DNA from 2 places in the Priestia sp. 53B2 genome. Region 1 is predicted to be linked to the other one. Evidence: a T-box and tRNA genes for the amino acid it is inferred to sense, from the RefSeq annotation. Region 1 holds a T-box; the other holds one or more tRNA genes.
What was found. The T-box of region 1 lies ahead of serS (serine--tRNA ligase). A T-box ahead of a tRNA ligase gene usually reads a tRNA of that ligase, here a tRNA-Ser.
Positions count from the first base shown of each region.

Region 2: it encodes a tRNA-Ser, which carries the amino acid that the T-box ahead of serS (serine--tRNA ligase) is inferred to sense. The anticodon was not compared.

Region 1 covers NZ_JBLZXA010000010.1:3,692-8,112, forward strand. The annotation lists gene ACN6NE_RS11075 (serine hydrolase) at 1-517, shown strand, start outside; gene pdxS (pyridoxal 5'-phosphate synthase lyase subunit PdxS) at 708-1,595, shown strand; gene pdxT (pyridoxal 5'-phosphate synthase glutaminase subunit PdxT) at 1,617-2,204, shown strand; T-box leader at 2,262-2,474, shown strand; gene serS (serine--tRNA ligase) at 2,527-3,804, shown strand; tRNA gene ACN6NE_RS11095 (tRNA-Ser) at 3,916-4,008, shown strand; gene ACN6NE_RS11100 (deoxynucleoside kinase) at 4,129-4,421, opposite strand, start outside.
Region 2 covers NZ_JBLZXA010000008.1:737,779-742,199, reverse strand. The annotation lists gene ACN6NE_RS07205 (DUF1189 domain-containing protein) at 1-496, opposite strand, end outside; gene ACN6NE_RS07200 (DUF456 domain-containing protein) at 844-1,329, shown strand; tRNA gene ACN6NE_RS07195 (tRNA-Asn) at 1,392-1,466, shown strand; tRNA gene ACN6NE_RS07190 (tRNA-Met) at 1,468-1,541, shown strand; tRNA gene ACN6NE_RS07185 (tRNA-Asn) at 1,582-1,656, shown strand; tRNA gene ACN6NE_RS07180 (tRNA-Ile) at 1,660-1,736, shown strand; tRNA gene ACN6NE_RS07175 (tRNA-Ser) at 1,748-1,840, shown strand; gene sodA (superoxide dismutase SodA) at 2,038-2,646, shown strand; gene ACN6NE_RS07165 (MFS transporter) at 2,776-4,053, shown strand; gene ACN6NE_RS07160 (peptidoglycan D,D-transpeptidase FtsI family protein) at 4,215-4,421, shown strand, end outside.

The sequences.
Region 1 (4,421 bases):
AACAGTTGTAATGAATGCCAAGGAAAACGGCAAGTCTACGGAAGCTGCTCGTTTTTCCCAAACGAAAAAGATATTGGATTATGCTTTTAGTCATTTTCAGTTAAAAGAAGTAGTGCCTGCTAACGGCGAGATTAAAGGGCATGAAACAATTGATGTTGCTAAAGGAAAATCAAAAGAAGCTTCCGTTTCTCCAAAGAATTCGGTAAAGATTATTACCGAAAAAGGTCAAAAAGATCGTACTAAAATCAACTTTAAGTTAAACGATAAAGTTATGAACGATCAAAAAGTTGTTGCTCCTATTAAAAAAGGAGAAACAGTTGCTTATGTGAGTGCAACAAACAGCAATCTCAAAGATCTAGGCTATGTAGGAGGTCAAACTACAGATAGCATGACGCCGGTTGTGACAAACGAATCTGTTGAAAAGGCTGGATGGTTCTCTCTGGCTATCCGCAGTATTGGCAACTTCTTCAGCGATATTTGGATGAATGCTGCAAATACAGTGAATAACTGGTTTTAATGATAACTCAAGAGAAAGAAGAGATACTACAAGAGAGTATCTCTTCTTTTTATTTTTAGATTTGTTTGTATATAATCTATAAATTAGATAGGAATTTTCCGAAAAATGCGGTAGAATAGACACTAAGTTTTGAATTTTGTATATACACTAAAAATTATTGTGAAACACTTGATACAGGAGGAAGACAAACATGAATAACATTACAGGTACTGATCGTGTAAAACGAGGAATGGCGGAAATGCAAAAAGGTGGCGTCATCATGGACGTTATCAATGCAGAGCAAGCAAAAATTGCAGAAGCAGCAGGCGCTGTTGCCGTTATGGCATTAGAGCGTGTCCCAGCTGATATCCGTGCAGCAGGCGGCGTGTCTCGTATGGCAGACCCAACAATTGTTGAAGAAGTGATGAATGCTGTGTCCATTCCAGTTATGGCAAAAGCTCGTATTGGCCATATTGTTGAAGCACGCGTGCTAGAAGCGATGGGTGTAGACTACATCGATGAAAGTGAAGTGTTGACTCCAGCTGATGAGGAGTTTCATTTAAATAAAAATACATTTACGGTTCCATTTGTGTGCGGTTGCCGTGATCTTGGCGAAGCATCTCGTCGTATTGCTGAAGGAGCTGCAATGCTTCGTACAAAGGGCGAACCAGGGACAGGAAACATTGTGGAAGCAGTGCGTCATATGCGTCAAGTAAACGCTCAAGTACGTAAAGTTGTGGGCATGGACGAAGATGAGTTAATGACAGAAGCAAAACTATTAGGCGCACCTTATGAGTTATTACTGCAAATTAAACGTGAAGGCCGCTTACCGGTTGTAAACTTTGCAGCAGGCGGTGTAGCAACACCAGCAGACGCAGCGTTAATGATGCAACTTGGAGCGGACGGCGTGTTCGTTGGATCAGGAATCTTCAAATCAGACAACCCTGAAAAGTTTGCACGTGCAATCGTGGAAGCAACAACACATTATCAAGACTATGAACTGATTGCAAACTTGTCAAAAGGATTAGGAAGTGCAATGAAAGGGATTGAAATTTCATCATTATTACCAGAAAACCGCATGCAAGAGCGTGGATGGTAATTTAAAGGGAGTTTTGACAAAATGGTAAAAGTAGGCGTGTTAGGGTTACAAGGTGCCTTTCGCGAGCATGCACAAGCATTAGAAGCAGCAGGCGCCGAAGCCATTATCATTAAAAAAGTTGAACAGCTAGACGAAGTAGATGGTTTAATCCTACCGGGCGGTGAAAGCACAGCAATGCGTCGTCTGATCGACAAGTATGATTTTATGGAACCTCTTCGCCAGTTTGCACAAGCAGGTAAACCGGTGTTTGGTACGTGTGCGGGTTTAATTTTACTCGCAGGACAAGTCGTGGACCGTGAAGAGCCTCATTTAGGTGTTATGGATATTACGGTAGCTCGAAACTCGTTTGGACGTCAACGGGATAGCTTTGAAGCTGCCCTAAATATTAAAGATATCGGTGAAGATTTTATAGGCGTATTTATCCGTGCTCCGCATATTGTAGAAGTAGGAGAAAACGTTGAAGTCTTAGCAATGCATAATGATCGAATTGTGGCAGCAAGACAAGGTCAATTCTTGGGATGTTCGTTTCATCCGGAATTAACAGATGATGCTCGCATGGCGCAGTATTTTGTAGCAATGGTTGAAGAAGCTTCAAAAAAACCTGTATAAATGAATTGCATCTTGTAAAGACTTGTAGTACATTATGATTAATAAAAATGATATTGGTATAAAGCGTTGATAGGAAATAGTAATAAGATTTTTGATTTCAAGAGAGTCGATGGCTGGTGTGAATCGATAATCAATTCTTATGAATCCGTCCTGGAGTAAGCTGTCGAAAAAGTAGTAGGCAGTTTCGGTTCATCCGTTATCTGGTTTAAGAGGAAGGCTTATTTTAGCTTTCAATTAGGGTGGCAACGCGGGTAAACTCTCGTCCCTTTCATGGGGATGAGAGTTTTTATTTTGCCCTTTTATACTAAAGGAGGTACTAAGTATGTTAGATTTAAAATTTTTACGTGCTAATTTTAAAGAAGTAAAAGAAAAGCTCAAGTTTCGTGGTGAGGACTTAACGGACTTAGGTCGCTTTGAAGAGTTAGATGCAAAACGCCGTGAGCTAATTGCTCAAACAGAAGAGTTAAAAAGCAAGCGAAATGAAGTATCACAGCAAATTGCACAATTGAAGCGTGAAAAACAAGATGCTGATCATTTAATCATTGAAATGCGTGAAGTAGGAGACCGCGTAAAGCAATTGGATGAAGAGCTTCGCAGCGTTGAAGAAGAATTAGAACTATTGCTGCTTTCAATTCCTAACGTTCCACATGAAAGTACGCCTGTAGGTGAAACTGAAGATGATAACGTAGAAGTTCGCAAATGGGGAGAAATTAAACAATTTGATTTTGAACCAAAACCGCATTGGGATTTAGGAACAGATTTAAATATTTTAGATTTTGAAAGAGCTTCGAAAGTAACGGGAAGCCGCTTTGTATTTTATAAAGGGTTAGGTGCAAGGTTAGAACGCGCTCTTATTAACTTTATGATGGATTTACATATGGATGAGCATGGTTATGAAGAAATTCTTCCTCCATATATGGTAAATCGTACAAGCATGACAGGAACAGGGCAGCTTCCTAAATTTGAAGAAGATGCATTCAAGATTAAAGAAGAAGATTATTTCTTAATTCCTACAGCTGAAGTACCAGTTACAAATTTACACCGTGATGAAATCTTAAGCGGAGATCAGCTTCCAATTGCTTATACAGCGTATAGTGCTTGCTTCCGCTCAGAAGCAGGCTCTGCAGGAAGAGATACACGTGGTCTTATTCGTCAGCATCAATTTAATAAAGTAGAACTTGTTCGCTTTGTTAAGCCAGAAGATTCTTATGATGAATTAGAAAAATTAACGGGCCATGCTGAAAAGGTTCTTCAACTATTAGGTTTACCTTACCGAGTTCTAAGCATGTGTACAGCTGACCTAGGTTTCACAGCAGCCAAAAAGTATGATATTGAAGTTTGGATTCCAAGTTATGAAACGTATCGTGAAATTTCTTCTTGTTCAAACTTTGAAAGCTTCCAAGCTCGTCGTGCTAATATTCGCTTCCGCCGTGATACAAAAGCAAAACCAGAGCATGTTCATACACTAAACGGTTCTGGCTTAGCGATTGGCCGTACGGTAGCTGCAATTTTAGAAAACTACCAGCAGGAAGATGGATCAATTCAAATTCCAGAAGTGCTGCGTCCATATATGGGAAATAAAGAATTTATTTCTAAATAAAAGTAAAAGATGTTCATTAAGAATTAATTCTTAATGAACATCTTTTTTAAAAAAATCAATAAAAGAGTTGACTTCATTATTTGTATATGATAAATTAATACTTGTCGATACGGAGGAATACCCAAGTCCGGCTGAAGGGATCGGTCTTGAAAACCGACAGGGGTGTTAAAGCCCGCGGGGGTTCGAATCCCTCTTCCTCCGCCATATTTGACTTATAATGCAATTAACATAGCGCGATAAATTGGAGATTGGAAAACCGTTACTTATAAGTAACGGTTTTTTATTTGTTAAAAATGCCGCTTTATCTATTAAAGCGGCATTTTTTTATAGATGACGACGTTTTAGCTTTTCATTATGTTGTAAAAAGCGAGCCACTTTTTCAACAATTGATTCAATTGAATCAGGATCCTTGATAAGGTCGTATTCTCTAATATCTAAACGAAGAATAGGGCAAGCCGTAAAGTTATTAATCCAGTCTTCGTATCGGGCGTGCATCTCTTTCCAATAATCAAGAGGCGTTTGTTGTTCCATTGGTCGCCCTCTTTCTTGAATGCGATCTACAATATCTTCGAAGCTGCCTTCCAAATAAATGAGCAGGTCCGGATGAGGGAAATATG
Region 2 (4,421 bases), on a different contig from region 1:
CGTACAGTAAAAGCATAGCGATAGGGACTAGTATGTATAAAGAAAATTTTTGTTCGTGCAGCAAGTTTAACAGTTCATTTTTATCTTTATGATGCCAGTTTAGCAACTCATATGAATACGTTTGTGTTTGTGAATTAGTCGTGATGTAAATTCCATCCTTTAAAAAACCAATTGCATGAGCAGGGGAATGAAACCGTTCAATAGACTGTGAGGGGTTTAAGATAAAAGCGGTACCGTTTACTTTTTTAGTGAAAGGTTGACTTGACGTAAGCTGTGAGTTTGAAATAGAAAAAGAAGAAACAGATTTCGGAAGATCTGTAGTAGCGATATGATAGCCGTTTACAATCGTCAAAGTCATAAAGAAAAATGTAGGCAGCAAAGAAATAAATGTTAAAAACAGCACAAAGCCAATTGTTTTATTCGTATGCTCAAAGCGAAGCGACCTTATTTTTTTGAAGGAAGTAAAACTCCATGCCATCTTTTTCAGCATGCTCATTGTAAAGCCTCCTCTTATTGAAGATTCTGATTATACCTTATTTTATAGCGAAAATTTAAGGTTTACAATAGATTTTAGAAACCGTTACCAATTAAAATGATGCGGTGGAGCGTTTTGTCACAAGCACATCTTATGCGTATATGTACAGGTTTTGCCGTCATTGTTTTTGGGGATATTACGGACAGCTTGAGGACCGTGCTGTTAATATTGTAGAGGTACACTCGAGAATCATTATTTGAAGAGGTATTCGAAAGTAAAATAAAGGAAGGAATCGTCGTGCAAGGTCTTTCTTTATAGGAGTGATTATTGTATGATAAATAGTAATAATAAAAAGGATAGGTGCGGACATGGCTATTTTATGTTGGACATTAATTATCATTAGCTTTGTTGTATCGTTTGTTGGGTTGGTTTATCCCATCATCCCAAGCGTGCTATTCGTAGCTCTAGGATTTGTTATATACGGTTTATTTTATGATTTTAGCTCCTATAGCTGGTTATTTTGGGTGATACAAGGATTGTTAGTTGTCGCACTTTTTTTAGCAGACTATATAGCTAATATTATTGGTGTGAAAAAATTCGGAGGCACTAAAGCAGGTGTTTGGGGAAGTACAGTTGGGCTGCTTGTGGGTCCGTTTGTCATTCCGGGATTTGGAATTATTTTAGGGCCGTTTATCGGAGCGATTGTAGGAGAACTGATTGTTCATCGGACCACAATTAGCAACGCAGTAAAAATTGGAGTAGGTTCAGTTATTGGCTTTTTTAGTGGCGCTATTTCAAAAGGATTTATTCAACTGCTGATGATTGCCTATTTTTTATACGCTGTTTTAAAATAATATATTGACTTTAGGCTAGAAACATGTTAAATTTTTAATGTCGCTAGTAAATGTTATATTGTTCCACAGTAGCTCAGTGGTAGAGCTATCGGCTGTTAACCGATCGGTCGTAGGTTCGAGTCCTACCTGTGGAGCCATGGCGGTGTAGCTCAGCTGGCTAGAGCGTACGGTTCATACCCGTGAGGTCGGGGGTTCGATCCCCTCCGCCGCTATTTTCCAATTTACGTTTGTGACATACATAATTCATATTGTTCCACAGTAGCTCAGTGGTAGAGCTATCGGCTGTTAACCGATCGGTCGTAGGTTCGAGTCCTACCTGTGGAGCCATGTGGACCCTTAGCTCAGCTGGTTAGAGCAGACGGCTCATAACCGTCCGGTCGCAGGTTCGAGTCCTGCAGGGTCCACCATTTATAGGGTTGGAGGAATACCCAAGTCCGGCTGAAGGGATCGGTCTTGAAAACCGACAGGGGTGTTAAAGCCCGCGGGGGTTCGAATCCCTCTTCCTCCGCCATACTATTGTCTATTCAAAGCTTCTTTTGAGAAAAAGAAGCTTTTTTTATGTTTAAAAGAATAGCGAATGGGAATTAGGTAAATATAAATCATGGATTAGAAACTTTTTATTTGAAACAGTAGGGTAAATTTGCTAATCTAAACGTATATGGTGCTTTTGCGCCAAAATGCTTACATATTTTGAAGGAGGAATTATTCATGGCTTACAAATTACCAGAACTACCTTATGCATACGATGCACTGGAACCACATATCGACAAAGAAACAATGAATATTCACCACACAAAACATCACAACACATATGTTACAAACCTAAACGCTGCTGTTGAAGGCAAAGCGGATTTAGAAAGCAAAAGTATTGAAGAGTTAATTTCAAACTTAGATGCTGTTCCTGAAGATATCCGTACAGCAGTACGCAATAACGGTGGCGGTCATGCGAACCACTCATTATTTTGGACAATCCTTTGCCCTAACGGCGGCGGTGCTCCAACTGGTGAATTAGCAGACGCTATCGCTAGCAAATTCGGCAGCTTTGATCAATTCAAAGAAGAATTTGCAAATGCAGCTAAAACTCGCTTCGGTTCTGGCTGGGCTTGGTTAGTTGTAAACAACGGCGAATTAGAAGTAACAAGCACACCAAACCAAGATAGCCCATTAATGGAAGGCAAAACGCCAATTCTTGGTCTAGACGTTTGGGAGCACGCTTACTACTTAAATTACCAAAACCGCCGTCCAGATTACATTTCAGCATTCTTTAATGTTGTAAAATGGGACGAAGTTGCTAAGCGTTACGACGCTGCAAAATAAGCTGAAGACGTATTCAAGAGCCAGTAAAGTAATTATTACCTTTACTGGCTTTTTTGTTTTCCAATTCTTTTACATATCTCCTTTTCTTTTTCACACACTAGGTGTAGAAGAGAAAAGGAGTTTTTTAATATGGCTTTATTAAAAAAAGTAGTTGGAGATGTAGAAGTTAGTAAAGATTTACTTTTGCTTTTAATTATAGGCGGTCTTTATGCCTTGGCTATTTCAATTTCCAATTCGTTTGTTAACATTTATCTGTGGAAACAATCAGGCGAATTTTCGGATCTCGCTATTTATAATTTAGCGGTAGTGGTGCTTCAGCCGCTTACGTTTATTTTAGCAGGTAAATGGGCCAAACGAATTGACCGTGTTGTGGTTTTAAGGTTAGGTGTATCTTTTTTAGCTGTTTTTTATATCGCTGTATTAGTCAGTGGAGCTAACGCAGCCGAGTATTTAGTAGTGCTTGGTGGACTGCTGGGTATAGGATATGGCTTTTATTGGCTAGCTTTTAATGTGCTAACTTTTGAAATTACAGAACCTGATACAAGAGACTTTTTTAACGGATTTTTAGGGATCTTAAACTCTTTTGCAGGGATGATTGGTCCTTTAGGAGCGGGCTTTGTTATTTCCGCTTTGTATGAATCACTTGGGTATAAAATTGTATTTGGTGTATCTTTGCTATTGTTTATCGGTGCCGTTGTGCTTAGTTTTTTTATTACAAGACGCGCAGCGGAAGGAGTATACAAATTTAAAGAAGTATGGGCTGAAAGAAAAGTCAATAAAGACTGGAATCGAATATTGCAGGCTCATTTCTTTCAAGGGTTGCGTGAAGGTACGTTCATTTTTGTTGTATCCGTCATGGTATTTATTACGACGGGAAGTGAATTAGCTTTAGGAACATATGGACTGGTGAATTCAGCGGTTGCGTTTGTAGGATACTATGTTGCCTCAAGATTTATTAAGCAAAAAAATCGCCTTCGATTTATCTTCACAGGGGGCCTCCTTCTCTATGGAGCAGTCTTTTTGCTTATCTTTAACTTATCGTATCCAAAGTTAATTATATATGCTGTTTGTATTGCCATTGCCTATCCTATTTTGTTGGTTCCATTCATTTCTCTAACATACGATGTGATTGGACGAGCGAAAGACGTTGTTTCAAAAAGAATTGAATACATTGTTGTCAGAGAAGTATTTCTGAATATTGGGCGCGTCGTTTCCATATCTTTGTTTTTAATAGCTGTACTATTTTTTGATGAAGCAAAAAGTATTCCCATTTTGTTAGCTATTGTTGGAGCAGGGCATGCGATCATTTATTTTTGTGTGAGACATATCTCACAGCCTCTGCACAAAAAAGAAACGACTGTTACTCCTCCGGTATTAAATGAAGGAGACGGAGAGTCTCCAGCTTAGAGTATTGTGAGCTCCTTCATTTGTACTATGGAAAATGTCTCGCTTTTCTTTTAGAATAAATACGTTGTGTAAATAGGCACCTGCCAGGTGTCTATTTATTTGCTAAATGTCTGATTTTATGGTGTTATGGTATATATGTTTTATAAAGTGTAGGTGTTGGTATGAAAAAGAAAAAAAGAAGAAAAAGTCACGTGCCTTTTCGTGTGAACTTACTTTTCTTGACCGTATTTGCCCTATTTTCCGTATTAATTTTGCGGTTGGGACTTGTTCAAATTGTGTACGGTGAGAATTACGAACGAGAAGTCGAAAAAACACAGGACGTTACGGTCAGTACGCCTGTTCCTCGAGGGAAAATGTACGATCGTTAT